DNA from 4 places in the Arthrobacter sp. NPDC056727 genome. Region 4 is predicted to be linked to each of the others. Evidence: riboswitches for the same ligand, from Rfam matches in the RefSeq annotation. Region 4 holds a riboswitch; each other region holds the start of a gene.
The links. Region 4 has a riboswitch for cyclic di-AMP ahead of ACFRAH_RS02020 (C40 family peptidase). Riboswitches for the same ligand answer to the same signal wherever they lie in the genome.

Region 1: linked by a shared signal. The riboswitch ahead of ACFRAH_RS13265 (LysM peptidoglycan-binding domain-containing protein) and the one ahead of ACFRAH_RS02020 (C40 family peptidase) in region 4 are both predicted to bind cyclic di-AMP.
Region 2: linked by a shared signal. The riboswitch ahead of ACFRAH_RS12140 (hypothetical protein) and the one ahead of ACFRAH_RS02020 (C40 family peptidase) in region 4 are both predicted to bind cyclic di-AMP.
Region 3: linked by a shared signal. The riboswitch ahead of ACFRAH_RS20595 (hypothetical protein) and the one ahead of ACFRAH_RS02020 (C40 family peptidase) in region 4 are both predicted to bind cyclic di-AMP.

What each region holds. Positions count from the first base shown of each region.
Region 1 is NZ_JBHTZA010000012.1:7,136-14,074, reverse strand. Features, by position in the region: gene ACFRAH_RS13280 (PLP-dependent aminotransferase family protein) at 1-237, shown strand, start outside; gene ACFRAH_RS13275 (LysE/ArgO family amino acid transporter) at 266-871, opposite strand; gene ACFRAH_RS13270 (ArgP/LysG family DNA-binding transcriptional regulator) at 942-1,850, shown strand; gene ACFRAH_RS13265 (LysM peptidoglycan-binding domain-containing protein) at 1,948-2,886, opposite strand; cyclic di-AMP (ydaO/yuaA leader) riboswitch at 2,890-3,091, opposite strand; gene ACFRAH_RS13260 (NAD(P)(+) transhydrogenase (Re/Si-specific) subunit beta) at 3,248-4,621, opposite strand; gene ACFRAH_RS13255 (NAD(P) transhydrogenase subunit alpha) at 4,618-4,962, opposite strand; gene ACFRAH_RS13250 (Re/Si-specific NAD(P)(+) transhydrogenase subunit alpha) at 4,962-6,233, opposite strand; gene ACFRAH_RS13245 (M20 family metallo-hydrolase) at 6,381-6,939, opposite strand, start outside.
Region 2 is NZ_JBHTZA010000010.1:104,743-111,681, forward strand. Features, by position in the region: gene ACFRAH_RS12130 (glycosyltransferase family 39 protein) at 1-1,243, opposite strand, end outside; gene ACFRAH_RS12135 (glycosyltransferase) at 1,240-2,676, opposite strand; gene ACFRAH_RS12140 (hypothetical protein) at 2,926-3,750, opposite strand; cyclic di-AMP (ydaO/yuaA leader) riboswitch at 3,756-3,919, opposite strand; gene ACFRAH_RS12145 (ATP-binding protein) at 4,014-5,645, opposite strand; gene ACFRAH_RS12150 (response regulator transcription factor) at 5,649-6,389, opposite strand; gene ACFRAH_RS12155 (hypothetical protein) at 6,587-6,939, shown strand, end outside.
Region 3 is NZ_JBHTZA010000027.1:3,219-10,157, forward strand. Features, by position in the region: gene ACFRAH_RS20575 (hypothetical protein) at 94-1,554, shown strand; gene ACFRAH_RS20580 (alpha/beta hydrolase) at 1,594-2,415, opposite strand; gene ACFRAH_RS20585 (GTP pyrophosphokinase family protein) at 2,621-3,727, shown strand; gene ACFRAH_RS20590 (SulP family inorganic anion transporter) at 3,734-5,233, shown strand; cyclic di-AMP (ydaO/yuaA leader) riboswitch at 5,377-5,578, shown strand; gene ACFRAH_RS20595 (hypothetical protein) at 5,582-6,295, shown strand; gene ACFRAH_RS20600 (GGDEF domain-containing protein) at 6,533-6,939, opposite strand, start outside.
Region 4 is NZ_JBHTZA010000002.1:46,329-53,267, forward strand. Features, by position in the region: gene ACFRAH_RS02015 (M23 family metallopeptidase) at 1-468, shown strand, start outside; cyclic di-AMP (ydaO/yuaA leader) riboswitch at 581-774, shown strand; gene ACFRAH_RS02020 (C40 family peptidase) at 827-1,537, shown strand; gene ACFRAH_RS02025 (NlpC/P60 family protein) at 1,640-2,416, shown strand; gene ACFRAH_RS02030 (HNH endonuclease) at 2,640-3,140, shown strand; gene ACFRAH_RS02035 (molybdenum cofactor guanylyltransferase) at 3,165-3,758, shown strand; gene ACFRAH_RS02040 (DUF6457 domain-containing protein) at 3,794-4,141, shown strand; gene ACFRAH_RS02045 (molybdopterin molybdotransferase MoeA) at 4,138-5,709, shown strand; gene fdhD (formate dehydrogenase accessory sulfurtransferase FdhD) at 5,804-6,676, shown strand; gene ACFRAH_RS02055 (alpha-mannosidase) at 6,851-6,939, shown strand, end outside.

The DNA.
Region 1 (6,939 bases), on a different contig from region 4:
GACGGCGGCCTGCACGCCGTCATCCGGCTTCATCCGAAGGTTCCTGCCGAACGCCTCGCCGAGGAAGCGCTGGGGCTCGGGGTGCGGGTGGTGACGCTGGCCAGCTACTTCGCAGAGCGGACGCCGGAAAACGGCCTGGTCATCGGTTACGGCGCCCCCACCGACCTGCAGCTGGCCCGTGCGCTGGACGTTCTCACCGGGCTGATCGACCGCATGGCCGCCGGCGCACAGCAGTAGCACTGCCGGCGATCGCCTGCGGCGAGCGTCAGTGCCCGGTCGCCAGGACCACGGCCAGGGTGAGCATCAGCAGGGCGACGCCGCCGTCGAGGACGCGCCAGGACGCCGGACGCGCGAAGAAGCCGCTGAGGCCGCGTGCCCCGTAGCCGATCAGGGGAAACCACAGTGCACTGCCGGCGGCGGCGCCCGCGCCGAAGAGCCATTTGCCGGAGTCACCATGGGTGTTGGCCAGTGAGCCCAGCAGCACGAGCGTATCGAGGTACACGTGGGGATTGAGCCAGGTGATGGCTGCTGCGGTGAGCACCGCCGACCAGACGGTCCCCTTGCCCGGAGAATCTGCAGCCTTGAGCGCACCTGGCTGCAGCGCACGCCGGGCGGCGAAGACAGCATAGGAAACCAGGAACGCGACACTGAACCAGCGCACCACGGCGAGCAGGACAGGGGCGCCCTGGATCAGCGCGCCGATCCCGCCGACGCCGGCAAATATCAGGACCGCATCACTGCCGAGGCACATGAGGACAACCGGCAGCACCCCCTCGCGCTTGAGGCCCTGCCGCAGCACGAAAGCGTTCTGGGCGCCAATGGCGACGATGAGGCTGAGGCCGGCTCCGAGACCGGTCAGGAAGGGGATCATGTCTTCGACGGTACGAGCCGAAAATCTTAAAGGCAATTCACTTTTCCTGCAGTTCCATTAGAATTTCTTCATGGAACTCGACCAGCTCAGGGCCCTCGCCGCCGTCGTTGACCACGAAACGTTCGACGCCGCGGCGAGCGAACTCCGGCTCACGCCTTCGGCCGTGAGCCAGCGCATCAAGGCCCTGGAACGCTCCGTGGGCAGCGTACTGGTGCGGCGGCTCAAGCCGGTCCGGCCGACGCCGGCAGGCGAGCAACTTCTTCGCTCCGCACGCCAGCTCCTGCTCCTCGCCGACGAGGCGGTCCTTTCGCTGCGCGGGTCCGGGGCGGCGGACGCGAACGACGGCGGCGCGCGGCCGAGTGCCGAACGGCTGCGGGTTCCGATCGTGGCCAATGCGGACTCGATCGCGACGTGGCTGCCGGCCGCCTTCCGGGAGATCGCGCTCGGCGGGCGGGTGGCGCTTGAGCTGTTGCGCGACGACGAGCACGCCACGGCTGATCTCCTGCGGTCCGGCGACGCCGTCGGTGCGATCACCGCGGATCCCCGACCGGTGCAGGGGTGCACCATCCGGCCGCTGGGCACCATGGTGTACCGCGCCAAGGCCTCACGCGGGTTCGTAGAGCGCTGGTTCCCCGGCGGCCCCACTCCGGAGGCCGTCGCCGTCGCCCCCGTCATGCAGTACGACCGGAAGGACACCCACCAGCTCGCGGTCCTGGCCCGCGTCGCACCGGACGCCACTCCCCCGCAGCATTTCATCCCCGATTCGGTCCAGTACGTCGAATCGGTCCACGCCGGCCTGGGCTGGGGCATGGTGCCGGACCAGCAGGACCCGGAGGACTCACTCGTGGAGCTCGATCCCTCGTGGAGCGAGGACCTGCGGCTCTACTGGCAGGCGTGGACGCTGGAGTCTCCGGGCCTCACGGAGGTGACCAGCGCCGTCGTCCGCGCCGCCCAAACGCTGCCGCCGCACGGCGCCTAGTCAGAACGCAGCGGCCGGTCAGAACACAGCAGCGGCGGGTGCCCAAAGCACCCGCCGCCGCTGCGTGAACCATTCCGCCTATGAGGCGTTAGCGCCGTTAGGCGTTCACGCGCACGTAAGTGGCGCCCGAGAGCCAGGAGGCCGGGTGCACGATGGTTTCGTTGACGCCGTTCATGCCGCTGCTGATCGCCTGCCCGCCGCCGATGTAGACGCCGATGTGGCCGGCGCTGATCATCAGGTCGCCGGGCTGCGGGGAGGAGACCGGCGTTCCGTACTGGTAGAACTGCGCCGGGGCGAGGTCACCGACGGACTTGCCGACGGACCGGAGCGCCTGCTCCACCAGGACCGTGCAGTCCTGGGTGGCGCCGAGCTGCGACTGTGCGGAAGCCACGATGGCCGCACCCACGCCACTGGCCGCCTGGGTGGCGGGCGTGATGGACGCCGAGGCGTTGTAGATTCCCATGCCGGAGGTCTCCGGCGCTGCCTGGGCCGGGGCCGCCGGTGCAGGTGCAGCAGGCACGGCAGGGGCCGCGGGCACCTCCGGCACAGCGGGTGCTGCAGCAGCGCCCGGTCCCGGGATCAGGAGCTGGTCGCCGGGGTAAATGACCGATGCCAGGGTCAGTCCGTTCTCCGCGAGAAGAACATCGAGGCTCACCCCGTGGCTTGCCGCGATGGCACCGAGGGTGTCGCCGGAGACTACGGTGTACGGCGCGCCGGCAACGGCGGATCCGCCACTGGCCGGGGCGGGAGCCACCGGCGCAGCGGGGGCGGCCAGCGCCTGGCCGGCGGCGGACTGGGCAGCAGCGGCCGCGCCCGTGGCTGCCTGGCTGGCGGAGCTGTCCGGCACCTCCGGAGCGTAGGCGCCAGCGTGGGCGGGTGCGCCGGCGCCGAAGAGGAGCCCGGAGGCGACGGCGGCCGCGGCGGCCGGCTTGGCAACCGAGGCGGCGTTGGACTTGAAGGAATACGACAGCCCCTGCAGAGCGATCGAGGTCGTCGGGGTCGCGCGGTGGCGCGCGGCTATGGACTTACGTGACATGGTGATGTGCCTCTCCCATGCCTGCGGGGTTAGCTGTCGGGTTCGGATGGGAGTCACCCGGTCCGGACGTCCGCTGGGCAGAGCGTCTGGACTTAACCCCTAGGCCTTGGCGGGCAAGGCCGGTACTAACGTGGTTCCCCCGTCCCTGCCTGCTGGTCATAGCGAACGGATCCCGGTCAGCGGCAGGGCTCGGCATTCTGTCCGGGAATGCCCTGAGCGGAACCAGGGCACCGGCCGAGGCTATCGCACCCCCACACCAAATGTCACATTTCGGTAACGGCGCGGCGAGGGACCAACTGCAGAAAGGGCCCGCTGGAAAGGAACTGCGGACAACGCACCGCAGGACCCCGAATGCCCCACCCTACAGGGCCTTCACCGCCCCCAACACCTTTGTCAGGGATTCCTTGGCGTCCCCGAACAGCAGGGTGGTCTGCGGCTCGAACATGAGGTCATTCTCGATTCCGGCGAACCCGGGCCGCATGGACCGCTTGAGGAACACCACCTGCCGCGCGTCCGCCACCTCAAGGATCGGCATTCCGTAGATCGGCGAGCCGGCGGTGGTCTTGGCCGCGGGGTTGACGACGTCGTTCGCGCCCACCACCAGCGCGACGTCGGCGGTGCGGAACTCGGAGTTGATCTCGCCCATTTCCTTGAGTGACTCGTAGGGCACGTTGGCCTCGGCAAGCAGCACGTTCATGTGCCCGGGCATGCGCCCCGCCACCGGATGGATGGCGAAGTCCACGCGGGTTCCCCGCGATTCCAGGGCCTGTGCCAGCTCCGCCGCCGTGTGCTGTCCCTGCGCCACGGCCAGCCCGTACCCCGGGACGATGATCACGCGCTGTGCGTAGCCCAGCAGCACCGCCACGTCCTCCGGGCTGGACGAGCGGACCGGACGGTCGCTCACGGCGGTGGATCCCGCCGTCGAACCTCCCCGGAAGGCGCCGAACAGGATGCCGGCCACGCTGCGGCCCATGGCCGCCGCCATCGCCCGCGTCAGGATGGTGCCCGACGCCCCCACCAGCGTTCCGGCCACCACCAGCAGAACGTTCCCCAGCACCAGGCCGGACGCCGCCACAGCCAGGCCGGTGAAGGCGTTGAGCAGCGAAATGACGATCGGCACGTCGGCGCCGCCCACCGGCAGGACCAGCAGCACGCCGGCCACCAGGCCCAGCAGCAGGAGCAGCAGCGCCAGGACGAGCGAGCCGCCCAGCACGACGGCGGCCGCCGCGCCGACCGCGGCGAGCAGCACCGCTCCCATGAGCACCGGCAGGCCTGGGAACACCACGGGGCGGGTGGTCATGAGCTCCTGCAGCTTGGCGAACGTCACGGCGGACCCGGCGAAGGACACCGCCCCCACCAGCAGGGTGAAGACGACGGCGACCCGCACCCAGGCGTCCTCCGCATGCGGCAGTTCCAGCAGCGCCACGAGCGCGGCGGCGCCGCCGCCCACGCCGTTGAACAGCGCCACGAGCTGGGGCATCTGGGTCATCTTGACGCGCCTGGCCACGGGGGCGGCCACACCGGAACCGACCACAATGGCGCCAAGGATCAGCGGAACGTTGTCCAGCCGGGTGGAGAAAAAGACGGTGACGACGGCGACCAGCGCACCGAAGGCGCCGATGAGGTTGCCGCGCCGGGCCGTGCGCGGGGAGTTGAGCCCCTTCAGCGCCAGGATGAAGAAGACGGCGGCGGCGAGGTAGAGCAGCGCGGTGACGTTGGGATCGAGGAGGGTCACCGCCGGGCCTCCGTGTTCTCCCTGGCCTCACCCTGCCCGGGAGTGGGCGCGGCCGGTTTGTCCGGCTTGCGGCCCCGGAACATCTCCAGCATGCGGTCGGTCACCACGAAGCCGCCCACCAGGTTGGCCGTGGCAAGGACCACCGCGAGCAGTGCCACCGCAAGGACCCAGGGGTGCGTGGCCTGGCCGGCGACGATGATGGCGCCCACCAGGATGATCCCGTGGATGGCGTTCGCGCCGGACATGAGGGGCGTGTGCAGGGTGCTGGAAACCTTCGATACCACTTCGAAGCCAACAAACACCGCAAGCACGGTGATGGTCAGCAGGCTGATGCCATCCATCAGGCCACCCCTTCGTTTTCCGATGCCTTCACTGGGCCATCCGCCAACTCATCGGCGAGTTCGGTGTCCGTCACGTCGGCGCTGCCCTCCAGCGCATCGACAGTTGCGACTCCGGGCACGTCCTCCCCGGGGAGCGCGGCGAGCGCCTCCGCTGTGGGCTGGTGCCGCACCACGCCGTCGTGCGTCAGGCAAGCACCTGCTACCACGTCGTCGTCGAAATCCGGAGCCACCGTCCCGTCCCGGACCATCAGGGCCAGCAGGTTGGCCACGTTCTTCGCGTAGAGCCGGGAGGCGTCCGCCGGCATGGCCGACGGCGCGTCCTTGAGGCCGACGACGGCGACAGTCCCCTTGCCGTCGGCGGTGGGGACATGGATGTCCCGGCCCGGAACGGACCCCTCAACGTTGCCGCCGGATTCCGCGGCGAGGTCGACGACGACCGATCCGGGGCGCATTCCCTGCACCATTTCACGGGTCACCAGGAGCGGTGCATGCCGGCCGGGGACGGCCGCCGTCGTAATCAGTACGTCGGCATCGGCAACATGCGGCGCAAGCAGCTGCCGCTGCAGGGCACCTCGGTCGGCGCTCAGCTCGCGGGCGTACCCGCCCGACGCTTCCGCCGTCTCAAGGTCCAGGTTGATGAAAGTGCCGCCCATGGACGTGACTTCTTCCGCCGAGGACGGCCGGATGTCGTTGGCGGAGACGCGGGCGCCCAGCCGCTTCGCCGTGCCGATCGCCTGCAGACCCGCCACGCCGACGCCGAGCACCAGCACCCGCGCGGGCGGGACGGTGCCGGCGGCGGTCATGTAGAGCGGAAAGAAGCGGGGCAGGCGGATGGCAGCTTCGAGGACGCACCGGTACCCGGCCACCAGGGCCTGCGAGGAGAGGGCATCCATCGACTGGGCCCGGGAGATGCGGGGCACGAGTTCCAGCGCGAAGGACGTGACGCCGCGTTCGGCGAGCGCCCTGACCGTGGCGAGTTCGGACGACGGCGAGGCAAGGCCCACGGTGACAGCACCGCGGCGGAGGGCCGCCGCCGTCGGAAGCTCCAGCGGGCGGACATGCGCCAGGATGTCCAGCCCGGCGGGATCGAGGTCCGCGACGATGTGGGCTCCTGCCTGGCGGTATTCCTCGTCGGCATGCCCTGCGGAAACACCCGCCCGGGATTCGACCAGCACCTCCAGGCCCAGCCCCGTGAGCTGCTTTACCGTCTCTGGGGTCGCAGCGACCCGCCGTTCGCCTTCCCGGCGCTCCCGCGCTATGCCCAGCTTCACCCGCCACGTCCTTCCAACGGGTGCAGCGGCGCTATGGCTCCTTGGTTTCCCGAACCTTCGGGGCCCGGATGGACGGAGCGGCGCTGCTGCACGTAGTTGGCTAGAGTCTATGGCCCCCGGGCGCCGGGCGGGAGGGTGACCCGGTACTTAGGCGTTGCTCTTTCCGGCTGGCTCGAGTTCGCCGCGGACCAGCCGGCGGACCACCTCGGTGAGAAGCTCTGCGCCTCGGACCGCATCCTCGTCCCGGGTGAATTCCGCCTCGTTGTGGGAGATGCCTTCCTCGCTCGGGACGAAGAGCATCACCGTTGGCACGGCATCCTTCATGTTCGTGGAGTCATGCCCGGCCACCGTCATGATGTCCATGTGGCTGAAACCGAGGTGCTGTGCGCTGGCGGTTCCCAGGGCCACACCCTCCGGCTGGTAGGCCACAAGCCCCCACTGGTGCGTCAGGTTCAGCTGGATTTCGGTGCGGGAACGGTCCTGGGCGTCGCCGATCCACTTGGCCATGATGTCCCGGGCGCGGGCCAGGACGTCCTCGTCCGGGGAGCGGAGGTCCAGGTTCATCAGCACCTGGCGGGCAATCGTGACGGGCGAGTTGGGCAGGACCTGCATCTCGGACACGGAAGTGTGCAGCATTCCCGGCTCGAATTCCGCGGCCAGGTCCCGCGCTGCCGCAATGATCAGCGCCGCGCCATACAGCGCATCC
Region 2 (6,939 bases), on a different contig from region 4:
CCAGTGCGGCGATCGCCGGGGCCAGCGCTACAGCGTAGTACGGGTGGACGGTGCCGCTCATGAAGCTCAGGATGCCGGCGGTGACCAGCAGCCAGCCGCCCCAGAGGACCAGGGCAGCGCGCGTGCGGGAGGTTCGTGCCTCGCGGCGGGTGAACCACAGCCCGGCGCCCAGCAGGATCAGGGCGGACGGCAGCAGCCAGGACACTTCGCCGCCGAAGCTGGTCCCGAACATGCGGGTGATCCCCGCGGCACCGCCGAAGCCGACATTCCCGCCCATGCCGCCGCCACCGCCGGGCATGCCGCCGCCCATGCCGCCTTCGGAGCCGGTGATGCGGCCCAGGCCGTTGTAGCCAAAGGTCAGCTCAAGGAAGCTGTTGGTTTCGGAGCCGGCCATGTAGGGCCTGGCCGAAGCGGGTGTGAGCTGGAACAGTGCGATGTAGCTGCCGGCCACCAGCACGATCCCGCCTGCCGCGGCGAGCAGGTGCAGGAAACGCCGGCCGAGGCTGGTGGGGGCGGCCCAGAGGTAGGCCAGGGCCAGGCCGGGAACGATCAGGAAGCCCTGGAGCATCTTGGTCAGGAAAGCCAGGCCGATCACTGCACCGGCGGCCGCCAGCCATTTCCAGCCGGCCTTTTCGATGGCACGGGTGGTGAGGTAGGCGGCCAGCACCAGGCACAGGGTGAGCAGTGCGTCGGGGTTATTGAACCGGAACATCAGCGCGGCCACCGGGGTCAGCGCCAGCGCGCCGCCGGCGAGCAGGCCGGCCCCGGGGCCGGAGATGCGCTTGACGGTGAGGTAAAGAAGCCCGACGGCGGCCACGCCCATGAGTGCCTCCGGCACCAGCATGCTCAGCGGGGAGAAGCCGAAGATCCTGCCCACGAGGGCAGGAATCCACAGGGCCGCCGGCGGCTTGTCCACCGTGATCGCGTTTCCGGCGTCGAGGGAGCCGAACAGCAGCGCCGTCCAGTCCTTCGTGCCCGCCTGGATGGCTGCGGCGTAGAACGAGTTGGCGTATCCCGTGGCTTCGAGGTTCCACAGGTACAGCACGGCGGTGAACGCCAGCAGCGCTGCAGCCGAGGGGCGGATCCAGCGGGCCTGGTTTCCCAGCAGGAGCCGGGATGCCCTGCCGGTCCGGCGGGTTTGTTCCGGGGCGGCCTGGCGGGGCGCTTCGGGCGCGGCCTCTGCGGTGTGGGTTGATGTCCGCTCGAGTGCCGTCTGGTTTGGGGGAGTGACGGTGGTGCTCATGACTGTGTCATTTCTGTCGGGAGGGATGAGTGCGGAAGCGATGGCTCGGAGGCGGCAGGATCTGAGGGAGCGTTGGTGGGGACCGGCCGCCGTCGGAAGACCCAGAGCCGGAACAGCAGGAATTTCACTGTGGTGGCGGCGAGGTTCGCTGCAGTGACCGTGGCCAGCTCAAGCCAGCGGTCCGGCGTCGTGCCTCCCGGCAGTGCGCCGCTGTGGACCAGGGCCAGCGCGCCGGAGGTGAGGGCGAGCCCGATCCCGAAAACCAGCAGCCCCTCAAAGTGGTGGCGGGCAGCATCGCTGTTGCCTGCGATGCCGAACGTGAAGCGCCTGTTCGCGGCGGTGTTGGCCACGGCGGTGGTGAGCAGGGCCAGCAGGTTGGCCAGCTGGGGGTCCATCAGGTTGCGGCAGAGGTAGAAGAGGACCAGGTAGGCGAGGGTGGAGGCAACGCCGATGGTGCCGAACCGGACCAGTTGGCCGAACAGGCTTCCGCCCGGGCTCTGCTCCTGGCTGCGGGAAGCTGCCGGCAGCGGGCCGCGGGCAAGGGCGGCACGGAGTTCCGCGACCGGGATGCGGCCGGTGACCATGTCCTTGCTGAGCCGGGCCATTCCACGGACGTCGGCGAGGGCCGTCTGGACGATGTCCACGCTGGAGTTGGGGTCGTCGGTCCAGTCCACCGGCACCTCGTGGACGCGCAGGCCGCACCGTTCCGCGAGGACCAGGAGTTCGGTGTCGAAGAACCAGGCTGTGTCCACGGTGTGCGGGAGGATCTGCTGGGCGATGTCGGCGCGGATGGCCTTGAAACCGCACTGCGCATCGCTGAAGTGGGCGCCCATCAGGGACTGCAGCAGAAAGTTGTAGCTGCGGGAGATGAATTCGCGTTTCGGCCCGCGCACCACCCGGGAGTTGCGGGTCAGCCGGGTGCCGATGGCCAGGTCCGAGTGGCCGGAGATCAGCGGTGCCAGCAGCGGGCCCAGCGCGGCCAGGTCGGTGGAGAGGTCCACGTCCATGTAGGCCAGGACCGGCGACGGCGAGGCCAGCCAGACTTTCCGCAGGGCGTTGCCGCGGCCCTTCTCCTCGAGATGCACCACATCCACCTCACAGAGTTCCCGGGCCACGCGCTCGGCAGCCTTGAGCGTTCCGTCGGTGCTCGCGTTGTCTGCAACGGTGATGCGGAACGAGTGCGGGAACGTGCCGCGCAGGTAGGTGTGCAGCCGGCGCAGGCACTCCTCCAGGTCGCGCTCCTCGTTGTAGACCGGGATGGTCACGTCCAGGACCGGAACCGCGGCGGAGGTGTCGATGGGCTGCCGCCGGGGGTGCCTGCCTGGGGTGCAGGCCGGGGCATGGCCGGCCGCGCCGGCTGCCTGGAGCGTGTGCAGCTGGGTGTGCAGCGGTGGGCGGGGCTGGGTTCCGGAGGCGTGGTCAGTGATGGTCATGCAACAACAGTGGCGGCCGCTGTTATGAGGGTTTTAGGGCGAAGCTGTGCAGGGGCTGTGGAAGTGTTTCGGCGTGATGTTTTGAACGGGGGTGGCCGCATTTCTGCGCCACTTTGCCCGCTGCGGGAGGGGCGTGGGCAGCAAAAGGGCCCCGGATCCTGGCGGATCCGGGGCCCTCGGCATCAAAGCCGGTCACCCTAAAGCGGTGCAGAAATGTTCGCCGTCAGCCGGTCCGGCCGCGGCAACCGGTCAGTACCAGTTGTTGGCGAGGTGCCAGTTCAGCGCATCGCACGGGGAGCCGTAACGCTCCTTGATGTAGCCCAGGCCCCAGTTGATCTGAGTGCGGTAGTTGGTGCGGTAGTCCGCGCCGGAGCTCGCCATCTTCTCGGCGGGCAGCGACTGCACGATGCCGTAGGCGCCGCTGCTGGCGTTGGTGGCCGTGGTGCGCCATTCCGATTCCTTGGTCCAGAGCCGGTTCAGGCACTGCATCTGGTCTGCGGACCAGCCGAAGGAACCGAGCTTGCTGGCCGCGTAGGCCTGCGCGCCGGCGGGATCATTCACGGCGACCGGGGCAGCAGCCTTCACGGGGGCCACCTTGACGGCAACCTTGGCAACAGGAGCAGCCTTGGCGGCCGGCTTCGGGGCGGCCTTGACGGCAACCTTGGCAACAGGAGCAGCCTTGGCGGCCGGCTTCGGGGTGGCCTTGGCGGTCGCCTTGGTGGCGGACTGCGCCGCGATGGACGCCGCAGTCGGGGCCGGAAGGGCGGAGATCAGCGTCTTGTCGAAGCTCAGCGTCTGCCCGGCGTCAGCGGTGGCCGCTGTCGTCGGGGCGGCGGACGGCGCAGCCTGGTCGGCGGCCTGGCCGGCGGCGCCGACGCCCACGAGCACGGCGGCTGCGGTGGTCAGGATGGCTGCCCGGCGCCCAAAGGACGGAAGGTTTGCGGCGAAGCGGCCCAATGCCGTCGTGGGCGGCGTCGGTTCGGCGCGGTGCCGGGAAATGCCGGGGCGTGACGTCGTGCGGCCAGGCTTGTTCGAGGCGCGTTCAGGGCGCGCCTGAATCTTGAATTCAGACATGGTGGATTGCCTCTCAACACCTGCGGAGTTAGCTGTCGGGTTCGGATGAGGTCATCCGGCCGCACGGAAAATTCACGTGTCGGCTTCACCCCAAGGGCTGATGCGGAAAGCCCGGGACTCTGGTTCCCCCGCCTCTGCCTGATGTAGCGGAATCCGGGAAGCGGCAGAGCTGGGCGTCAATCCGGAGATGCGGCTCCAGTGGCGGCCGCACCCTATCGACGGTACAGGAGGCTTTTGATTAAGTCACATTTAGGTAACGGACATCACGACGACGGCGCGGCGCCTTGCGTGGGGAGCCGGACGGCAAATTCGGTCCGGCCGGGCCGGGATGTCACCTCGACCGTGCCGCCGTGCGCCTCGACGATGGACTGCACGATGGACAGGCCCAGGCCGCTGGTTCCCTCCGCCGAAGCCACGCCCGCGTCTCCCTGCGAAATCCCCGGCTCCCCCTGTGATGCGGGGGTGCGGAGGGCGGTTGGCGCGGTTTCGCCACCTGCGGCGGAGCCCTTCGCCGCCGCCGGTGCCGGCGCCAGGGCCGACCTTGCCGGCGTCGCACGTGACGCGTCTGCGCGGGCGAAGCGCGCGAAGACCTTGTCCACGAATTCGGGCGGGATGCCGGCGCCGTCGTCCGTGACAGTAATCACAGCACTGCCGTCGGCTGAGCGCAGGACGCCGGTGGTCACCGTGGTGCCGGGCGGAGTGTGCTTGCGTGCGTTCGAGAGCAGGTTGACCAGCACCTGGTGCAGCTGCGAGGCGTCGCCCCGGACCGATACCGGTTCCTCCGGAAGGTCGAGATGCCACGCCCGGTCCGGCGCCATGACTTTTTCATCGCTGACGGTCTCGATCACGAGCTGCGTGAGATCCACGTCGCTGAGTTTGAGCGGCTGGCCCTCGTCGAGCCGGGCGAGCAGCAGGAGGTCCTCCACCAGCGCGGTCATGCGTTCCGACTGGCTCTGCACGCGGGCAAGCGAGCGCTGGCCGTCCGGGGTGAACCTTTCGGTCATGCGCATCAGCTCCGTGTAGCCGCGGATGGCCGTGAGCGGGGTGCGGAGCTCATGCGAGGCATCCGCCACGAACTGCCGCACCTTCATTTCGCTTTCCTGCCGCGCTTCCAGCGCGTTGGAGACGTTGTCCAGCATCTGGTTCAGGGCGTGCCCCACGCTGCCCACTTCAGTTCCGGGGTGGGTGTTCGACGGCGGGACGCGGACGGCGAGTGCCACCTCACCGGCGTCCAGCGGCAGGCGGGACACCTGGGTCGCCACCTCGGAGAGCTGTTCCAGCGGCTTCATGGTGCGGCGGATGAGCACCGTCCCGGCCAGGCCGATCAGCACGAGGCCGCCCAGCGACACGATGGTGATGGTCCAGACCAGTGACGTCAGGGTGCTCTGCTTGTCTGCCAGCGGGAGTCCGGTCACCATGACGTCGCCGTAGGGTGTCTGGGCGGCCACCAGCCGGTAGGCCCCGGTGGACAGGGTGCGGTCGACGGGGCCGCCGTCAAGGCGGAGCCCCAGAAGGGTCTGGTTGTCTGCGGCCGAGAGAGTCTTGCGGCTGGCATCGGAGGCCAGGAATCCCGCGCTGACCTGCCCGGACTGGATCCTGGCCACCAGGGTGCCCACCCGCTGGCCCCGGCCTTCGAGAGGATCCGGCTTGTTGCCGGCAGAGCCCAGCGGCGGACGGCCAAAGTCCCGGGCCCTGTCAGCGGCGCCGGTGAGTTGATCGTCGAGCTGGCGGGTCAGGAAGGAATCCATCGACGCGTAGCTGAAGAGGCCGATGGCGGCACAGATCGCCACAAGGAGTGCCATCGCCACCAGGACCAGGCGCGTGCGCAAATGCCAGGTGCCCGGCTTCAGCCAGCTCCGGCGCTGCGTGCGGACGGCTCCGGAAAGGTTTGCCACGGCCTACTCTGCCGGCTTGATGACGTAGCCCGCGCCGCGGACGGTGTGGATCATCGGCGGGTGCACGGCATCGACCTTCTTGCGCAGGTAGGAGATGTACAGCTCCACGATGTTGGCCTGGCCGCCGAAGTCATAGTTCCACACCCGGTCCAGGATCTGGGCCTTGCTGACCACGCGCTTGGGGTTCTCCATGAGGTAGCGCAGCAGCTCAAACTGGGTTGCTGTCAGCTGCAGCTCGTCGCCCGCCCGGGTGACTTCGCGTGTGTCGAGGTTCAGGACGAGGTCGCCCACCACGAGTTCAGCGGAGTCCATCGCGGCCACGCCGGAGCGCTGGACCAGCCGGTGCAGGCGCAGCAGGACTTCCTCCATGCTGAACGGCTTGGTGACGTAGTCGTCGCCGCCCGCGGCGAGGCCCACGATGCGGTCCTGTACCGCGTCCTTGGCGGTGAGGAACAGGGCGGGGACCTCCGGCGCGAAGGCGCGGATCCTGCCCAGGAGCTCGACGCCGTCGAACCCTGGAAGCATCACGTCCAGCACCAGCACGTCGGGGCGGAACTCCTTGGCGAGTTTCACGGCCCCAGGGCCGTCCGCGGCGACGGCGACGGACCAGCCGGCCATGCGCAGGCCCATGCTCATGAGCTCGGAAAGGCTCGGCTCGTCGTCGACCACCAGGGCGCGGATGGGGGAGCCGTCCGGGTGGGTCAGCTGGGGAAGGTTGTTGGTCATGGAGTGCGAAGTGGCCATGTGACAACTCTCCGTTCTGGTGTTTAGCCGCCGCTTTGGCAACCCTGTGCGCCGGCTGTGAATCCCAGCCTAGCGAGCTGGAAGGCGCGCTGTACGTACTTTTCAGGTCACAGCCATGGCTCTTGCGCCGCACAGCCCAATCACAGGAAGGCTTTCCAGTCTGGAACGGACACTTCCGCACCCCTAAGGAGATCGCAATGAGCGGACAGCAGCACGCACCTGTTCCGGAAACCACACCCCTGCCTCCGGCGCCTCAGCCGGACGGGCACGCCTACCAGCCAGGACCGGACGCGGGGCCGGCTGCCCGGCCGTCCGCGGGGCCCACCGCAGGACCGGACGCCGGGCCCGACGCCGAAACGGACCGGATGCCGGTGGCCGGCCAGGGGTCCGGAACCTCGCCGGGCTGGGGTGGGGGCTGGGGAGGGCCGCCGTCGGCCGGAAAAGCGGGCGGTTCGGCTGCCGGCGGCAAGCCGTGGACCATGAAGCGCGGGCTGGTGGTGGCGGGCGCGGCGACCGTTCTGGCTGCTGGTGCCGGAGCCACTGTGTACGG
Region 3 (6,939 bases), on a different contig from region 4:
TAAGCATACTTACCGCCGGAGTGCATGCACATGTTGACGGGAACGGGTGCGCCGCCGCGGGCAACTGCTTGCGGCGCCTTTACTATCTACCCCATGACATTGCAACGAACGGAAACCGGTGGAGTTCCCGTGTTCTGGGTGGAGAGCACCCAACCCCTCACCGCGCAGCTGGTTTTCCGCGCCGGAGTCCAGGACGAATCGTTCATGACCGCCGGGCTGACGCATCTGGTGGAGCACCTGGCGATGTCCGGTGTTCCCGATCTGCGGCGCCAGAGCCACAACGCCACGGTCGGGCTGACCTTCACCTCGTTCACCTGCAGCGGCAAGGCTGAGGCTCTGACCTCGTTCCTCGCCGCTGTGTGTTCCTTCCTGTCAGCACCCGACCTCAGCCGGCTGGAGATCGAGAAGAAAATTCTGGCGGCAGAGGCTTCCAGCACCCTTCCGCCAGCCACCGGCGAACACCTGCGGCAGCGATTCGGCCTGACATCCCTGGGGCTGGCAGATGTGTCGCCGCCATCGCTCGAAGGGCTCGAGCCCGTCGACGTCCTGCAGTTGCTGCAAAGCCACTTCACGGCGGGCAATGCGGCGCTTGCACTTAGCGGGCCGCCGCCTGAAGGACTCCGCCTCGACCTCCCCTCTGGGCCTCCGCGGCGGCCGGACACCGCCAACGCTTTGGATATCCCGTTGCCCGTGTGGTTTGAGCAGGGCTGGCCGCGACTGGGCCTCTCCTTCGAAGTCCCCGCCGGGACGGAAGCCATGCGCGAGGCCGTGCGGGCCGTGTCCCGCATCGCCTGCCGCCGCGCCCATGCCACCTTGCGGCAGGAGCGGGGATGGATCTACGACATCGACGTCATGCACTTCCTTGACAACGGAGACCGCGGAATCCTCTGCTTCGAATCGGATCCGACGGCCCGGCACGCGGACGATGCCCGCCTCGGCCTCATGGCGATCCTGCAGGATCTTCAGTTCAATGGCCCTACCGCGGATGAACTGCACACAGAGGTTGAGGAGTTGCAGGAGTACCTTGACGACTCGGCTTCGGGCATCGAAATGGCAATCGCCGCCGCAGAGTCGCATCTGCTGGGACGGGCTCCGGTGTCACTCGAGGACAAGTTGGCCCTGGCGCGCGGCGTCACAGCTGAGGACTGCCGGGCGGCTCTGGCCAGCCTGGACGCCACGGCCATCTTTGGAATGCCTGAGGGAACCCAACCAAAGGACGATTCCATCCGCTCCGATTCCGAGCGCCCCGTGGAGTGGCTGGGCGGCAGGGAGTTCCGGCGCAGCGTACGCGGGGCCTTCCTCGGGGTCCCGGGCGGCAGCAAGCTGTTCGTCGGTGAGAAGGGCGTGACGCTCTCATCGGACTACACCGCCAGCATCACTTGGGACGACTTGGTGGGCGTGGCTGTGGCGCCCGACGGCCTCGTCAGCCTGATCGGCATGGATTCACAGCAGATCCACCTCCGGGACACGTGGTTCGGCAAGGGGCAGCAGGCCATTGAGACCATCCTCCACCGGGCCGGCGAGGAGCGGTGCTTCACCCCGGCTGACGCCTGAGCCCGCAGGGTCGGAGGAGTTCCCGCGTTACAGTCCTGCCTAAAGCTGCAGCAGCTCCTGCACCAGCTCGCGGCACTTCCGGTACGACGGCGCCTTCGGGTCGATCAGCGCGAAGTGGTCGCCGGGGACCTTGACCACCTGGACCGGGGCGCCGGCTGCCCGGGCGGCGGTGGCGTAGGCCTCGGACTGGCTCACCGGCACGGTGTCGTCGTCGAGCCCGTGGACTGCGTAGACCGGGATGGCGAGCGGCACGGCGCTCATCGGGTCGGCGTACTTGTGGCGCTTGGGGTACCTCTCGGCTGAGCCGCCCAGGAAGTTGCTGACTGCACCGTTGCTGAGGTCCAGCCATTCCGCCTGCGCAAGGTTGAGCAGTCCCGACTGGCTGACCACGCCCGTCAGGTGGACGGCCTCGCCGTTGAGGTTCCTGGCAACCTGCCGGTCGGCGTCGGCCGCCCCGAGTCCCGCAAGCCGATCGCGCCCGGCCGCCCAGACGGCCAGGTGGCCGCCTGCCGAGTGCCCCAGCGCCACCACACGGTCCAGGTCGAGGTCATGTTCGCCGGCCAGCTCGCGGAGCTTGTCGATCCCGGCGAGGATGTCCTCAAACGTCCGCGGCCAGCCGCCCCCGTTGCCCGCCCGCCGGTACTCCAGGTTCCAGGCCACAATGCCGTGCGCCGCGAGGTCCTTCGCCAGCGGCTCACCCAGCTCGGCGCCGTACTGCGAGCGCCAGTAGCCGCCGTGGATCACCACAACTACGCCGTGCGGGGAAGGCGTTTTGCCGTTGCGTGCTGCAGGTGTTTCCGGCAGGAAGAGTTCGCCCCACTGGCTGGGGTGGTCACCGTAGTGGTACTTCTGCCGCTTCACTGCATCCTCCTAGGATCCTTCGAACGGGGCGCCGGGCCCCTCTTTGCCGCCGGCCGCGCACCCGGAATCCGGGGTTGCAGGGCACGACGGCGCACAACAGCCATGTGCCGAGCCTACCGTGAGGTAGCTCCCGTGGGGCAGAAGGGACGGCAGTGGCAGGGGTGTCACCGGCGCCACTGTCACACCGCCTTGGTAGTTTGGAACCATGGCAAGCAACTGGGATCGCCTGGACGTCACTCAGCGCGACTCCGTGCAGGCAAACGTGGAACTCTATGAGCACGTCCGGCCTGCCCTGAAGCTTGTCACCCGGGAGGTCCTGCAGATACTGCGGACCATGCTCAAGGACACCGAGGTCACCCCCCTTTTCGTCACCGGCCGGACCAAGTCGGTGGACTCCTTCCGGGAGAAGATAGCCCGGACCGAGGAACCGCTGGAACCCGGCGGCCCGCGGCTCCTGAAATTCCCGGACCCGTTCCGGACGCTCAACGACATGGTGGGCGTGCGGGTCATCACCAAGCTGCCGGCGGAGAACGCGCTGGTGGCCAACCTGATCAAACGCCAGCGGCACCTTTTCGACTGCCGCGGGGACCGCGAAAAGGACATCGGCTCCATCGAGTCCGGAACGTACGGCTACTCCAGCCGGCACCTGATCCTGCGCACCATCCAGAACGACGTCGTCAAGAACTACCAGCAGGTCTTCAACTCGGAAGTCCAGCCCAACGGCAGCTACTTCTTTGAATGCCAGATCCGCACCGTCTTCGCGCACGCGTGGAGTGAGATCGAGCACGACATCCGGTTCAAGGCCGAGGACCCGAGGGCCTGGACGCCGCACTTCGACCGCCAGTTCACCGCCACCGCCGCCATGCTGGAAACCGTGGAGAGTGCGTTCGCTGACCTGCATGAACGCTACGAGGAGGTCCGCAGCTACTGGGATGTGGACGGCGAGGGCGCGGCACAGCTCACCCCCAACCGCATCCGCGACGTCTGGCGCACCCTGCTCCCCCACGTAGACCGTAAAGTGGATGATGACTGGGGATGGGCGGCCGAACTCCTGGCGGCCCATGGACTCAAGCAGACCGTGCAGCTCGCGGGCCTGCTCAGCGCCAACCGGATCACCGAGGTCCGCAGGGCCCTGGACCACCGCTACTCCCCCGGCCCGGACCGCCTCCTGGATGACCTCCTGCTGTGGCAGTACGGCACCAAACACATCGACCTCACCGCCGAGGCGCCCGACGCCGTCCCCCACCCGCGGCGCGACAGCCTCCAGCGGCGGCTGAAGCAGATCGAGCGCTACCGCCAGACCAAGAAATAGAGTTACATGTTGCCCGAACAGCTCCAGTCCGTCCGGGCCACGCTCCGTTCCCCGCGGCGCCTTAAGACCGAGGCCCTCGCCGGACTGGTGGTGGCCCTCGCCCTCATTCCGGAAGCCATCGCGTTCTCCGTGATCGCCGGGGTGGACCCCCGGATCGGGCTGTTCGCATCCTTCACCATGGCGGTCACCATCTCGTTCGTGGGCGGCCGGACCGCCATGATCTCGGCCGCAACAGGCGCCGTCGCCCTGGTGATCGCGCCGCTGATGCGCAGCCACGGGCTGGACCACCTGATCGCCGCGGTGATCCTCGCGGGAGTGTTCCAGATCCTGCTGGCCGTCCTGGGTGTCACCCGGCTCATGCGCTTCATCCCGCGCTCGGTGATGGTGGGCTTCGTGAACGCACTGGCCATCCTCGTTTTCATGGCCCAACTGCCGGAGCTGATCGGCGTTCCCTGGCCCGTGTATCCACTGGTCGCCGCCGGCCTGCTGATCGTCGTCGGCTTCCGCAGGATTACGACGGCGGTGCCGTCACCTTTGGTGGCCATCGTCCTCCTTACGGTCCTCGCCGTGGTAGCCGGGATCGATGTGCCCGCCGTCCAGGACAAGGGCCAGCTGCCGGAAAGCCTGCCCACGCTGTTCGTCCCGAATGTGCCGCTCACGTGGGAAACCTTCCAGACCATCGCCCCGTTCTCGCTGTCCATGGCGCTCGTGGGGCTGCTGGAATCACTCATGACGTCCAAACTCGTGGACGACATCACCGACACCCGCTCCAACAAGACCCGCGAATCCTGGGGCCAGGGCGTGGCCAACATCGTCACCGGGTTCCTGGGCGGCATGGGCGGCTGCGCCGTGATCGGGCAGACGATGATCAACGTCAAGGGCTCCGGCGCCCGCAGCAGGGTGTCCACGTTCCTCGCGGGCGTCTTCCTGCTGGTGCTGGTGGTGACCCTTGGCGACATCGTGGGACTCATCCCCATGGCGGCGCTGGTGGCCGTGATGATCTTCGTCTCGGCCATCACCTTCGACTGGCACTCGGTTGCACCCGCAACGCTAAAGCGGCTGCCCAAGTCCGAGACCGCCGTCATGCTCATCACGGTGGGCACTGTGGTGGTCACGCACAACCTGGCGATCGGCGTCGGCGTCGGTGTGCTGGCGGCGATGGCGATGTTCGCCCGCCGGGTGGCCCATTTCGCCACCGTGGAGCGGACGGAAGTGGAGCTCAACGGCCGGACGGTGGCCACCTACACCGTGGACGGCGAACTGTTCTTTGCCTCCTCCAACGACCTCTACACGCAGTTCGACTACGCCCGCGACGCCGACCCGCACGTCCATAGCGTGGTGATCGACCTGCACGCCTCACACCTGTGGGACGCCTCCACCGTCGCCGTCCTGGATGCGGTCACGGAGAAATACCGCAGGAACGGCCGCGAGGTGGAACTGGTCGGCCTCAACTCGGCCAGCATCCAGATGCGGGAACGGCTGGCCGGCAAACTCAACGCCGAGTGAGCTTCATCACGCTATTTTGGACGCGCCCCTTTATCTGACGCGGGCCAACAAAGAATGAACAACACGCCCCCGTTACCTTAATGTGACATTAGGGAAAGCCTCCCGTACGGTGGAAAACGTGCCTTTTTCACCGAGGGGCACTCCCGCGCTGATTGCCTAACTCTGCCGCAGCCCGAGGAACCAACCGAACACCCATGTCAGGCAGAGACGGGGAAACCACTTTTCGGCCCGCTTGAAGCGGGCCTTGGGGTGAAGCCGCGCAGTTCCTGACCACGCTCAGGACCGCGGCCGGGTGCCTCCCACCCGAATCCGACAGCTCACCTCGCAGGCATCGGGAGAGGCTTCTTCATGTCGTTCCGCTTTATTTCTGGCCGCCGTGCTGCGGCCATCCTTGCCGCATCCGGACTGGCCTTCACCGGCACCGTCGCGGCCAACGCCGCAAACGTTCCGGCCCAGCCGGCGAAGGCTCCGGTCTCCGCCCCCGAGGCCGCCAGCCAGATCCAGGCTCCCCTGAGCGCTGCCTCCAGCATCAAAATCGAGTTTGACCGCACCGCGGTCAAGTCGGCCCCGGCTCCCGTGGCAGCGCCCGCCGTCGAAAAGCCCGCAGCCGCGAAGCCCGCGGCGAAGAGGGCGGTAACGCCTGTCGTTGCCGCCGCACCCAAGGCCGCACCGGCCGCTGCCGCGCCGAAGATCACCGTCAAGGCCGCCGCTCCGGCGCCGAAGGCACCCGTCAAGGCAGCGGCAGGCGTCAACGCCGCCATGCTGGCCTCCGCCTACGCCCAGATCGGCATCACGCAGGACTGCACCGCCATGGTTGAGAAGGCCCTCGGCGCGGCCGGCATCCACGTGGGCGACCTCGCCCCGATGCAGTTCCTGAACTACGGCAAGGTGGTCTCCACCCCGCAGCCCGGCGACATGGTGGTCCAGTCCGGCCACGTGGCCATCTACGCTGGCGCCGGCAAGGTCGTCAGCGGCGGCATGAACGGCATCAACGCCACCATGGCCCACCCGCTGTCCTGGCTCACGGCCACGGGTCCCGTCACGTTCGTGCGCGCGGCCTAGCGGAGGCCTCGCGGAGGTAAAGAAAACCGCCGTGTTCCGCTGCCTTGGGGGCGGCGGAACACGGCTACCCCCAAGGTGCTCCCACCTTTCCATAGGGATGGCGGGACACACTGGCCATGCCTGATGAAAGACCGCAGTCTCCGGCTGCGAGCCAGGATCGCCGGGTCCGGATTGTCCCCCATGCATTCCGGATCCGGCGCCTGCCTGCCTGCCTGCAGCGGAGGGCAGCAACCAGCCTCAGCCCCGGACGGTGCGGTTCCGCCCCTGGGACTTGGCTTCGTAAAGGGCAACGTCCGCGGCCGCAATCACCTCATCGAGGTCAGCGGTTTCCGCGTTGTAGATGGAAATGCCGTAGCTGACGGTCGGCATCCTCAGCAGCTCCGGGATGTGCTGCCCCGCCATCCGCCTGCTGATTTCACCCGCGATAATTTCCGCGCTCTTGGGCCCCGCCCCGGGAAGCAGGAGGATGAACTCCTCGCCGCCGTAGCGCCCGGCAAGGTCCGTAGACCGGACCGAAGCGCTGCACGCTTCGGCAAAGGCCTGCAGTGCAAGGTCGCCCGCCGCGTGGCCAAAGGTGTCATTGACCGCCTTGAAATGGTCGAGGTCAGCAAGGATCAGCGAGCCCCCGCCATTGGCGGCCTTGC
Region 4 (6,939 bases):
ACCGGAGACCCGGACGGAAAGCTCAAGCAGCTCCTCAGTGCCCAGTCGGCCGGCAGCATCAGCCGTGCGGCTTCGGCCGGCACCCTGGGTGGGCCACTGACCACGCTGGTCAAGTCTTCGCCGTTCGGTTACCGGGTCAGCCCGATCACCGGCGGTGCCGGTGAGTTCCACCGCGGCCAGGACTTTGCCGCCCAGTGCGGCACGGAGGTCCTTGCTGCGGCCAGCGGCACAGTCACGTTCTCGGGGTGGCACCCGTACGGGGGAGGCAACCGCGTGGTCATCGACCACGGCAACGGCCTGGAAACCACGTACAACCACCTGTCGTCCTCCAGCGTCCAGGTTGGCCAGAAGGTCACCCGGGGCGAAATAATCGCCCTCAGCGGGACCACCGGCGCCTCAACCGGCTGCCACCTCCACTTCGAGGTGATGGTCAACGGGGAAGTCGTTGATCCCATGGGCTGGCTCTGAGCCAAGCCGAGTGAGCACTCTCATTCCTGTGACACGCCGTGACCTGAATGTGACTTTCGCTCCGAACTGCTGTACCGTCTAAACCGCGTCAACTTCGCCGAAGTTGACGCTCTTGAGTGGATTGCCTAACTCTGCCACCGCTCAAGGTCCGTTCGCATTACATCGTCTGGCAGGGGCGGGGGAACCAATTTTGGTCTTCGCAAGAAGGCCTTGGGGTTAAGTCGCAAAGCTTCCCAGGAAGCAGCGCGGCCGGGTGACTCCCATCCGAATCCGACAGCTCACCTCGTAGGCATTGGGAGAGGCTACCTTCGTGTCTTCACGCCACAATGCCGCGCGCCACCGCGCGCAGACGGTTCGTATGAACCCGTTGGACTCCGTGTCCAAGGCGGTTAGCGCCAATGCCGGCACAGTAGGTCGCCAGGCAGCTGTTATCGCAGTTGCTTCAGGACTCATCCTGAGCGTTGGCCTGCCGGCTAACGCAGCCGACGCCAATATTGGTGTTTCCGCCTCCTCGGAGACCGGATCCCAGGCCGCACAGCTTGCTGTGACCGCCGCGCCCACCGCTACCGTCTCCTTCGAGCGTCCTGCCGTCACCACGGTGGCAGCCCCGGTCGCCGAAACCATCGCTCCGCAGTCGAACGATGAGGGCAAGGCGGCCGACGCAGGCCAGGCCGGCGACGAGAGCACCGGTGCGGCCCTGGCCGTCACCGCAAAGGCCACTGATGGTGCGGCCTCCGCCGCGGCGTCCGGGCTGGCTGCAATCGCGTACACCGGTATCGGCCACCCGTACGTCTGGGGCGGCACCACCCCCAACGGCTGGGACTGCTCGGGCTTCACCCAGTGGGTTTATGCCCAGGCTGGCATCAGCATTCCCCGCGTCAACGCGTGGAACGCCATGAAGCCCACTTCCACGCCTGCCCCCGGCGACCTGGTCATGCAGAACGGCGGCGCCCACGTGGGCATCTACGTCGGCAACGGCATGATGATCAGCGCGCTGAACCCTGCCGACGGCACTCTCCTGCACGCGGTGTCCGCAACGGGCACGTCTGCTTTCTACACCCTTCGCTAAGAATCCGATTCGAGGCGGGCCGGCTTACCCCCAAGATGCCGGCGCGTCGATAACCCACGTCCTGCTACCGCGGTCCGTGGAACACGAAAGAGAGAAACTTTAATGACTACACGTGCGACTATTGCACGGCACCGCGCCGAGGTCACCAAGACCAGCTCGCTGGCTGTCATTGCCAAGGCCGTCGGCGACAACGCCGGTGGCATGGGCCGCCAGGCTGCAGTTATCGCAGCGGCTTCCGGTCTCGTCCTGACCAGCGGCATCGCCGCCAACGCCGCCGAGACCAACGTCCAGCGCGAATCCGCTCCGGCTTCCACGCTGGAAGTCCAGTCCGCTGCCCCGGCCAACATCTCCGCAGCTTCCAGCATTGCCATCTCCTACGAGAAGCCTGCTGTCTCCACCACCCCGGCCCCCGTCGTCGAGGCACCCAAGCCTGTCGTCAAGGTCCAGGAATCCGCCCCCGCCGTTGAGGCTCCGGCTACTGAGACCGCTCCGGCTGTCCAGGCCACCGCCTCCGTCGAGACTGCTGCTCCGAAGACCGCTGCCGCCAGCGGCAAGGGTGCTGCGATTGCTGCTGCCGCCTACGCGCAGCTCGGTGTCTCGCAGGACTGCACCGCACTGGCCACCAATGCACTCGCCGCTGTGGGTATCCACTACCACGGCTGGCCGGCCGGCTACCTGTCCCTGGGCCGCACCGTCAGCGCTGCTGAAGCTCAGCCGGGCGACCTCGCCTACTACCAGAACGGCGGCATGGGCCTGGCCCACATCGCTGTGTACGTCGGCAACGGCATGGCTGTCCACGGCGGCTGGAACGGCGGAACCACCGCACTGTTCAGCGTGAACGTCGGCTCCGGCCCGGTCTTCATCCGCGTCGGCGGCTAAGACACCCCGAAGCATCACAGAAGGACCCCCGCCGCCTGGCGGGGGTCCTTTTTTGCCTTGCGCGCGCATGAATTTTTGGTGACACGCCATGACGAAGCTTGTGTTCGATTCGCTCATCTGCCTAGTGAGTGTTTACTCTTATGGTGTCGATCCATAGCCCGGACATGCAGAGGGCAGCCGGCCCTCGCGCCTCTGCCGGGTGCGGCCGTGAAGAGGTATGTGCATGCGCACACTCGTTCTGAATGCTGGATATGAACCGCTGGCGGTAGTGACCTTCCGCCGGGCGCTGGTCCTTGTGCTCACCGGAAAAGCAAGCGTGGTGGCCGAAGGCGACGATCCTGTCGTCGGGCCGCAGGACATCATGGGCCGTCCGTCCGTGATTCTCCTTAACCGCTACATCCGCCCCCGGTACAACATGGTCACCGCGGTGAGCAGGCGGGGCGTACTTCGCCGCGACGGCCACCGGTGCGCCTACTGCGGCAAGGCAGCCCACACCATAGACCATGTCCAGCCTAAATCCCGGGGCGGTGCTGACTCCTGGGAGAACCTGGTTGCGGCCTGCCTGCGCTGCAACAACGTCAAAGGTGACCACACGCCCGGTGAGATGGGCTGGAAGCTCAGGTTCGATCCGGCTCCTCCGGTGGGCACCATGTGGCAGATCAAGGAACTGGAGAAGCCCACACCGGCGTGGGATCCGTTCCTGCTTCCGGAAAGAGCAGCCTGACCCATCCAGCATTACGCTGGGTGTGTGGACTTTGACGCAATAATCCTGGCCGGTGGCCGCTCGTCGCGGCTGGGCGGCTCGCCCAAGTCTGCCCTGATGTTCGACGGCGCCACCCTCCTCGAGCGGTCGCTCGCGGCAGCCGCTGGTGCCCGCCGCACCGTCGTGGTGGGGCCTGAGGCCGCGGGCCTCCCCGCCGGTGTGCTCACCTGCCGAGAGGATCCGCCCTTCGCGGGCCCGGCTGCGGCCATCGCCGCCGGCCTTGACGCCCTCCGCGGTGCGGGTCCGGCGGACATGGTAATGGTCCTCGCCTGCGACATGCCGCGGGCTGCGGATGCCGTCCGGGCCCTCCGGGATGCTCTCCCCGGTGCGGGCGCCGACGGCGTCATGGCGGCATCGGCGGATGGGCGCCTCCAGCCGCTCGCCGGTTTTTATGGCACAGCTGTGCTGGAACGCGCGGTGCAGGATGCCGCCGCGCGCAACGCCTTGGTGCACGGCTCGGTGTTCGCCCTCCTTGCTAGTCTTGACGTGCAGGCTGTAACTGTCCCTGCCGGTTCCACGGACGACGTGGACACCTGGGATGATGCGGCCGCGTTGGGAGTAGCTGTCCGGGAGCAATGAGCCGCATTCCGGGCCGCCGTGAATTGGAGGCAGGCATGAAAAGCCAGGACGAGACGCTTGAGGAATGGTGCCGTCTGCTGCTGCGGGCCTTTGAGCTCGAGGATGTGGACGTGGACATCAACGAGGTGTTGTCCGTAGCAGGAGTTGCCGCGCACTCCGTGGTGCGTCCCGCGGCGCCGCTGACCACCTTCATAGCCGGTCTCGCCGTCGGACTGGCCTCCGGTCCGGGCCACGCGCCGGATGCCTCATCCATGCAGAACGCCATGGACGTGGCGCGTTCTGTGGCCAAGGCCTATGCGGCCGACGAGGCGCAGGCTGCGGCAGGTTCCCCGGTCGTGGGCTCCGCCGGAGCTTCGGTGCCCACCGGGACACCGGGGGAATGACAGCCGCGCCCGAGCACCGCTCCGACGATCTCGGCTCCTTTGCCACCCCAAGCTCCGCAGGAGAGGTTAGCCCCGCGGGGGACGCCAGCCCTGCCGCCGGGGACGGAACCTTCCCCGACGCTGAGCCGGACCCGGACGCCGACCCCTCCCCGGACGGCGAGTCTGCCGCCGAGGCTGAACCCGAAGCCGAGACTGAACCAGAAGCCGAAGCTGAACCCGTCGCCGCAGCGGAGCGTGACGGGCATGCCAAGCACCTGGCGCACACCTGGGAGGAGGCCCGGCAGGCGGCCTTCGACTGTGCCACGCCGATCCCGGCGGCGCCTGTGCCCCTGCGCGACGCCGTCGGCCGGACGCTGGCGACGGACATCACCGCCCGCCAGGACATGCCGCACTATGCGTCCTCTGCCATGGACGGCTGGGCCGTTAACGGAGCGGGTCCCTGGATCCTGGCCGAACCGGGGCAGCGGCTGGCCCCGCACCAGGCGAGCGTGATCGTGACGGGCGGACTCATTCCGCCAGGTGCCAAGGCAGTGCTGCGCAAAGAGAGCGGCGTGATCGCCGAGGACGACGACGGGCTGCCTGTCCTGGCGCTGGGCGGCACTGCCCGTCCCGGCGAGCCCCGTAACGGCCAGCACATCCGGAAGGCTGCTGAGGAGGCAACGGCCGGGGACGTCCTGGTCAGGGCCGGCGTCGTGCTAAATCCCGCCCATGTGGCGCTCGCCGCGCTGGCCGGGCACGACGAGGTTGAGGTCCTGGGCAAGCCGGTGGTGAAGCTGCTGCTGACAGGCTCCGAGGTGGTGGAGCAGGGACTTCCCGAGCCCGGGCGGGTGCGTGACACGTTCGGACCGCAGCTGGCAACCGTGGTGGAGATGCTCGGCGGCCTGTGCCGTGAACAGCTCCGCATCGGGGACGGCTACACGGAATGGCTGGAGGGGCTCGAGGACTCGGGCATCCCCGAGGCACAAAACCTGCCGGCCGACGTCGTCATCACCACCGGCGGAACGGGTGTCTCGGGAACCGATCACTTCCGGCGTGCAGTGGCTGAGCTGGGCGGACGGCTGATCATCGACGGCGTGGCAATGCGGCCGGGGCACCCCGCCGTCCTCGCCGAATTGCCGGACGGGCGCTTCGTGCTCGGGCTGCCCGGCAACCCGCTGGCCGCCATGATGGCCCTCTCCACGGTAGGCGCACCGCTCCTGGCCGCCCTCGGACACGGCCAGCTGCCGCCGGTCCGGGAAGTCCCCTGCGGCACCGTGCTCGAACCCGAGCCCGGCCGCACGCGGCTGATGCCCTTCCGGCTCCTCTACGGCATGGCCTCGCCGGCGCAGCACACCGGCCCGGGCATGATGCGGGGGCTGGCGTCGGCCGACGGTGTCCTGGTGGTGCCGCCGCACGGCGTGCAGCTGGGGGAGACGGTGCCGGCTTTCGCGCTGCCCTGGGGCCCGGCCATCCCCGAACCAAAGGCAGCCGAGTCCAAACCCAAGAGCCCGGGGCGGAAGCCCGCTTCCCGCACCTCCAAGCAGGCAGCCCAAAGCGGGCCGGTGGACTGGAGCGCCCTGCTCGACTGAGGGGACATGGTCCGGCCGTGGGACAGGCGTTGGTGTACACCGGACCGGCTTGCAATGATGGAGTCATGAACAGCCACTCAGCGCGGAGTACCGCATGGGCCGTGTAACGCAACGACGCAAGGTGCACCGCTACGTCCTGGACGGTTCGGCCGCGGCCCTGGAGTTCCCGGTCCGGCACCGTGAGGACGTGCTCGCCGTAGAGGAGCCGCTGGAGATCCGGCTGGGCAACCTTTCCTACTCGGTCACCATGCGCACGCCTGGCGACGACTTTGACCTGGTCGCAGGCTTCCTCGTCTCCGAGGGTGTCATCTGGGATGCCGACCAGCTGATCTCGCTGAGGTTCTGCGCCGGCGAGGACGAGAACGGCGTCCAGACATTCAACGTGGTGGAGGCCCAGCTGCGGCCTGATGTGCCGCTGCCGGACACCGGCCGGCACGTCTACACGTCCAGCTCCTGCGGGATCTGCGGCACCGATTCCATTGAAGCGGTAACGAAGTCCTCGCACTTCAACCCCGCCGCGGACCGGCTCACCGTTCCGGTCGAAACGCTTGCCTCCCTGCCGGACCGGCTGCGGGAAGCCCAGGCCGTGTTCGAGGTGACCGGCGGAGTGCACGCTGCCGGGCTGTTCAGGATCGACGACGACGGCGGTGCGGAGCTGCTGTGCCTGCGGGAGGACGTGGGCCGGCACAACGCAGTGGACAAGGTGGTTGGCTGGGCACTGCGCGAACGGCGGCTGCCGCTGGCCAACACCGTGCTCCAGGTATCCGGGCGGGCCTCCTTCGAGCTCGTCCAGAAGGCAGCGCTGGCCGGGATCCCGGTGCTCGCCGCGGTCAGTGCCCCCTCAAGCCTGGCCGTGGAGCTGGCCGAGTCCACGGGACTCACCCTTGCCGGGTTCAGCCGCGGAACCAGCCTGAACGTCTACGCAGGTCGCGGGCGCATTTCCACTCCTGCCCCGGTGGCGCGGTAGGGGCGTGGCCCCTTGGCGGCGGGACGCCAAAGCAGTAGATTTTATCCATCGAATGGAAGCATTGATCCGCCTGCGCCGCAGCTGACGTGCCCGGACCCAAGCTGACCGCGACGCCCATGCCCGCACGAAAGCCAGCACAGCCGCTTCCGCTTTCACGTACTGAAGAGGTACACATTGCACGACGACCGCCGGATCACGGAAGTCCGCCTGGACCGCTTTCTCCGCGAACGGATCACCCCTGCCATCTACGGGCGCAGCGTGCC